Linked DNA regions of Azospirillum brasilense. Each later gene encodes a partner of the first gene's protein in a complex. Links are inferred from orthologs where the notes say so. Each region holds a gene or a part of one and is shown on either strand. Other genes may lie near its edges.

The links.
Region 2: the proteins of xseA (region 1) and H1Q64_RS14715 are in contact, whole or in part, in a cryo-EM structure (PDB 8TXR), measured with the Escherichia coli proteins. The link is inferred for Azospirillum brasilense from one-to-one orthologs.

What each region holds. Positions count from the first base shown.
Region 1 is NZ_CP059449.1:409,270-412,402, forward strand. What follows is about bases 153-3,117. They hold xseA (exodeoxyribonuclease VII large subunit), read left to right. Parts: upstream 153-812; coding sequence 813-2,423; downstream 2,424-3,117. Other genes in these bases: purD (phosphoribosylamine--glycine ligase), read right to left, coding at 153-737; pyrC (dihydroorotase), read right to left, coding at 2,571-3,117. Also shown: more of purD, read right to left, coding at 1-152; more of pyrC, read right to left, coding at 3,118-3,133. UniProt on the Escherichia coli protein: Bidirectionally degrades single-stranded DNA into large acid-insoluble oligonucleotides, which are then degraded further into small acid-soluble oligonucleotides.
Region 2 is NZ_CP059450.1:295,251-298,306, forward strand. What follows is about bases 10-2,897. They hold H1Q64_RS14715 (exodeoxyribonuclease VII small subunit), read left to right. Parts: upstream 10-1,270; coding sequence 1,271-1,525; downstream 1,526-2,897. Other genes in these bases: H1Q64_RS14710 (histone deacetylase family protein), read left to right, coding at 170-1,099; H1Q64_RS14720 (polyprenyl synthetase family protein), read left to right, coding at 1,551-2,417; dxs (1-deoxy-D-xylulose-5-phosphate synthase), read left to right, coding at 2,436-2,897. In the rest of the region: H1Q64_RS14705 (sulfurtransferase TusA family protein), read left to right, coding at 1-1; more of dxs, read left to right, coding at 2,898-3,056. UniProt on the Escherichia coli protein: Bidirectionally degrades single-stranded DNA into large acid-insoluble oligonucleotides, which are then degraded further into small acid-soluble oligonucleotides.

The DNA of each region.
Region 1 (3,133 bases):
ATCACGCGGGCTTGGAGGTCCGGAGTCAGTGCCGGGGCCGGGGAATAGGCGCCCATGCCGCCGGTGTTCGGGCCGGTGTCGCCGTCGCCCACCGCCTTGTGGTCCTGGGCCGAGGCCAGCGGCAGCGCCGATTCGCCGTCGCACAGCGCGAAGAAGCTGACCTCCTCGCCGTCCAGGAACTCCTCGACCACCACCTCAGCCCCGGCGGCGCCGAAGCGGCCCTCGACCAGAGCCTCGTCGATGGCGGCGAAGGCCTCCTCCTGGGTGCGGGCGACGGTCACGCCCTTGCCGGCGGCCAGCCCGTCGGCCTTGACCACGATGGGGGCGCCGTTCTTGCGGACGAAGTCCTTGGCGGCCTCGACGTCCCTGAAGCGGCCATAGGCGGCGGTCGGCACGCCGTACTTGGCCAAAATGTCCTTCATGAAGCCCTTGGATCCCTCAAGCTCCGCCGCCGCGGCGCTGGGGCCGAAAGCCTTGATGCCGAGGGCGGTCAGCTTGTCGACGAGGCCGAGCACCAGCGGCCCCTCCGGGCCGACGACCACGAAGTCGATGGCCTTTTCCTGGGCGAAGCGGACCAGGGCGTCCACATCCTCCGCGCCGATGGCGACGCATTCGGCCACGTCCGCGATGCCAGCGTTGCCCGGCGCGCAGTAGAGCGTGTCGCACAGCGGCGAGTTCTGAATGGCCCAGCACAGCGCATGCTCGCGCCCACCCGACCCGACCACCAGGACTTTCATGGCACCTCGTCCTTCCACGCTTGTTGCCGACACCGCGCCTTGTATCATGGTGCCGCCATGACTCAAGACCTTGATATGACCTCTCCGCTGATCGCCCCCGAGCCGCGCCCCGGCTCGAACCTGCCGGAATTCTCGGTGGGCGACCTCGCCCGGCGCCTGAAGCGCAGCATCGAGGAGGAGTTCGGCTTCGTCCGCGTACGCGGCGAGATCTCCCAGCCCAAGCGCCACAGTTCCGGCCACTGCTACCTCCGCCTGAAGGACGACACGGCGGTGATCGAGGCGGTGTGCTGGCGCGGCACCGCGTCGAAGCTGGCCGTCCAGCCGGCGGAGGGGCTGGAGGTCATCGTCACCGGGCGCATGACGACCTACCCCGGCCGCTCGCAATACCAGCTCATCATCGAGTCGATGGAGCTGGCCGGCGAGGGCGCCCTGCTGAAGATGCTGGAGGAGCGCAAGAAGCGCCTCGCGGCGGAGGGGCTGTTCGACGCCGGGCGCAAGAAGCCCATTCCCTTCCTGCCCGACGTGATCGGCGTCGTCACCTCGCCCACCGGGGCGGTCATCCGCGACATCCTGCACCGGCTGCACGACCGCTTCCCGCGCCGGGTCCTGCTCTGGCCGGTCGCCGTGCAGGGGGAGCGGGCGGCGGCGGAGGTCACCGCGGCGATCGAGGGCTTCAACCGCATCCCGCCCGGCGGCCCGGTGCCGCGCCCGGATCTGCTGATCGTGGCGCGCGGCGGCGGCTCGCTGGAGGACCTGATGGCCTTCAACGAGGAGAACGTCGTCCGCGCGGCGGCGGCCAGCCGCATCCCGCTGATCTCGGCGGTGGGGCACGAGACCGACACCACCCTGATCGACTTCGCGTCCGACCGCCGCGCCCCCACCCCCACGGCGGCGGCGGAGATGGCGGTGCCGGTGCGGGCGGAGCTGCTCGCCCAGGTGCTGGACGACGAGCGGCGCATGGTCGGCGCCGCCACCCGCCTGCTGGCCGAACGGCGGACACGGGTGGAGGGGCTGGCCCGTGGGCTCGGCGACCCGCGCGCCCTGCTGGAAAGCCACGCCCAGCGGCTGGACGACCGGGCGGAGCGGCTGGCGCTGGCCGCCGCCGCCCTGCTCGACCGCCGCCGCACCCGGCTGAACGAGCTGGGCGCCGCGTTGCGCCACCCGCGCGAGAAGCTGGCCGAGGCCGGGCAGCGGCTGGCGTCGGAGTCCCGCGCGCTCGACGGCGCGCTGCGCCACGCCGTTGTCGCCGCGCGCGGCCAGTATGAACGGGTGGCCGGGCGACTGACGCTCGGCCCGATCCGCGTGAAGTTCGGCGACGGCAGCCGGCGGCTGTCCGACCTGACGCCGCGTCTGGACCGCAGCTACGGCAAGGCGGTGGAGGAACGCGCGGCCAAGCTGGCGGCGGTGGGGCAGCTTCTGGAAAGCTATTCCTACAAGGGCGTCCTGGAGCGCGGCTTCGCCCTGGTGCAGTCCGGCGACGGCAAGCCGCTGACCAGGGCCGCCCAGGCCACGCCGGGTCTGGCGGTGTCGCTGGTCTTCGCCGATGGCCAAGCCGCCGCGACGGTGGACGGCGGGCCGCGGGTGGATGCACCGCCCACCGCGCCGGAGCCGAAGCCCAAGGCCGCCAAGGCCAAGCCCGAGCCAAAGAAGCCGCAGCGCCCACCGGTTCAGGGGAGTCTTTTCTGAGGAGGGTGACCCTGCCCCCACCCTAACCCTCCCCCGCTATCGCAGGGGAGGGGACTGCCGCCGCTTCGCAGAAGGCACCCTCCCCTGCGCAGCGGGGGAGGGCCGGGGTGGGGGCAACCGCAGCAGCAACGCCCGCGCCGCAGCCCCTCAAGCCGCGCCGGCCAAGGTCCAGCGCGTCGTCTCGCCGCTGCGGAAGGGCAGCACGGCCTCGCCGTCGGCGGTCAGCACGATGTCCGGCGCCGTGGACGGCGTGCGCTCCAGCACCACCTTGTCCTCGTTGGCCGGCAGGCCGTAGAAGCGCGGGCCGTTCAGGCTGGCGAAGGCCTCCAGCTTGTCCAGAGCGCCCGCCTCCTCGAAGGCTTCGGCGTAGAGTTCCATGGCGTTGGCGGCGGTGAAGCAGCCGGCGCAGCCGCAGGCGCTCTCCTTCGCGGTCACCGTGTGCGGGGCGGTGTCGGTGCCCAGGAAGAACGGCCCCTCGCCCGAGGTCGCGGCCTCGACCAGCGCCACCCGGTGCGTCTCGCGCTTGGCGATGGGCAGGCAGTAGAGGTGCGGGCGGATGCCGCCGGCGAACAGGTGGCTGCGGTTGATCAGCAGGTGGTGCGCCGTGATCGTCGCCCCCACCCGGCCCGAGGCGGCGTGCTCGCGCACGAAGGCCACGGCCTCCGCGGTGGTCGCGTGCTCCAGCACCACGCGCAGCGCCGCGTAGCGCT
Region 2 (3,056 bases), on another replicon or contig:
ACGGAGCCGCGAAACGGGATGGCTTGCACGTCCGCCGCGCAAAGGGGGTGGGGGTGGCGGTTGGGGGATGTGACGATAAGCCCCGCAATCATCCTGTACTTTCATTAGCGATCCGGGAAGAATGGGTGCAGGGAAATGCCTCGAACACGAACGAAAAAGACAGAAAAGCATGTTCACCACCCTGTTCACCCACGCCGCCTGCCTGGACCACGACACAGGGCTGGGCCATCCGGAATGCGCCGACCGGCTTCGTGCGGTGCTGGCGGCGCTTGAGACCGAAGAATTCTACATGCTCGAACGGCAGGAGGCGCCGCTCGCCACCCTCGAGCAACTGTCCCGGGCGCACCCGCGGGAGCATGTCGAACGCATACTGGCCCTGGTGCCGGAGCAGGAGCACGCCGGCATCGACGCCGATACGGTGATGTCCCCCGGCTCCGGCGAGGCCGCGCTACGCGCCGCCGGGGCGGTGGTCGCTGCGGTGGACGCGGTGGCGTCGGGCCATTCGCGCAACGCCTTCTGCGCCGTGCGCCCGCCGGGGCACCATGCCGAGCATGAAAAGGCCATGGGCTTCTGCCTGTTCAACAACGCCGCGGTCGGCGCCTACCACGCACGGGCGGCGCATGGGCTGCAGCGGGTGGCGGTGATGGATTTCGACGTCCATCACGGCAACGGCACGCAGGACATCTTCCAGCGCGACCCGGACCTGCTCTATTGCTCCACCCACCAGTCGCCGCTCTATCCCGGCACGGGCGACGCGGGGGAGAAGGGCGACTACGGCAACTGCGTCAACGCGCCGCTCGCCGCCATGTCCGGCTCGCCGGAGTTCCGGCACGCGATGACCCACATCATCCTGCCGGCCATCGATCATTTCAAACCCGATCTGCTGATCATCTCCGCCGGATTCGACGCCCATTCGCGCGACCCGCTGGCCGGACTGCACCTGACCGACGACGATTTCGCCTGGGCCACGCGCAAGCTGGGTGATCTGGCCCGCACCCATTGCGGGGCGCGCATCGTGTCGGTGCTGGAAGGCGGCTACAATCTGCGCGCCCTGGCCTCGGCCACCGCGGCGCATGTGCGCGAACTGATGTACTGCTGAGCCTTCCGGTTCTTTCCGGCCGGTTCTTCAAGGTCGGTTCTTCCGGCTAGGCCTGCGGTGGGAGCGGAATACGCCCGCCGCGGGCCTTGCGCATTTGGGGGCTGAGCCATAATTTCGGGTTTCGGTCCCATCGCGGGCACCCCATCGTATGGATCATTGGCCGGATGGATCATGGCTGACGCTGCTAACATACCCCCCGACATCGCCGCCCTCAGCTTCGAGGACGCGCTGTCCGAACTGGAGCGCATCGTGCGCCAGCTCGAAGACGGGCGCGGCAAGCTTGACGACGCGATCTCCTCCTACGAGCGCGGCACCGCGCTGAAGCGGCATTGCGAGGCGAAGCTGCGGGAGGCCCAGGCCAAGATCGACCGCATCACCGTTGCCGCCGACGGCACCCTCGGCACCGAACCCGCCCGGATCGACTGACGTGCAGACCGACCTTAAGACAGCCATGGCCGACATGGCGGCGGATGTGGAGCGTGCGATCCTGCATCTCCTGCCGACCACCGACCTCCCCGAATCGCGTGTGCTGGAGGCGATGCGTTACGGCTGCCTGAACGGTGGCAAGCGGCTGCGCCCCTTCCTGGTGTGCCAGTCCGCCGCCCTGTTCGGCGTCAATCCGGATTGCGCGCTGCGCGTCGCCGTGGCGGTGGAGTTCGTCCACAGCTATTCGCTGGTCCACGACGACCTGCCGGCGATGGACGACGGCGACCTGCGCCGCGGCCAGCCGACCGTGCACCGCAAGTTCGACGAGGCGACCGCCATTCTGGCCGGCGACGGGCTGCTGACCTACGCCTTCGAGGTGCTGGCCGAGCCGGCGACCCACGAGGACCCGAACGTGCGCTGCCAGCTCGTGGCGGCGCTGGCCAAGGCGGCCGGGCCGCACGGCATGGTCGGCGGCCAAATGCTCGACCTGATCGCCGAGCATGAGACCTTCGACCTCGGCACGACGACGCGGCTCCAGCGCATGAAGACCGGCGACATGATCGCCTTCTCCTGCGAGGCCGGCGGCATCCTGGGCAAGGCCCCGCCGCCGCAGCGCCTCGCGCTGCGCGCCTACGCCCATGACCTCGGGCTGGCCTTCCAGATCGTCGACGATCTGCTGGACATCGAGGGGACGGAAGCGGAGACCGGCAAATCGGTCGGTCGCGACGCGGAGGCCGGAAAATCCACCTTCGTGTCCATCCTCGGGCAGGACCGCGCCCGCTCGCAGGCCGCGATGCTGGCCGTCCAGGCCAAGGCGCACCTGGAGATCTTCGACGGGCGCGCCGATATCCTCAAAGCGGTCGCCGACTTCGTCGTCGCGCGGCGGACCTGAACGGAGGACGTTTCGAACGTGACCCTCAACGACAAGACGCCGCTTCTCGACCTCGTCCACACCCCCGCCGACCTGCGCGCGCTCAAACCCGAACAGCTCCGGCAGGTGGCCGACGAGCTGCGGACGGAAACCATCAGCGCGGTGTCGGTGACCGGTGGTCATCTGGGCGCCGGGCTGGGGGTCGTCGAACTGACCGTCGCCCTGCATTACGTGTTCCAGACCCCGGATGACCGGCTGATCTGGGACGTCGGGCATCAATGTTACCCGCACAAGATCCTGACCGGGCGCCGCGACCGCATCCGCACCCTGCGCACCGGCGGCGGGCTGTCGGGCTTTACCAACCGGTCGGAGAGCGAGTACGACCCGTTCGGCGCCGGTCACAGCTCCACCTCCATCTCCGCGGGGCTGGGCATGGCGGTGGCGCGCGACCAGCTGGGCCGCGACAACCATGTGATCGCCGTGATCGGCGACGGCGCGATGAGCGCCGGCATGGCCTACGAGGCGATGAACAACGCCGGGTCGGCGAACAGCAAGCTGATCGTCATCCTGAACGACAACGACATGTCCATCGCTCCGCCGGTCGGCGCGATGAGCGCGTACCTGTCGCGGCTGATCTCGTCGAAGCCCTATCTCAGCCTG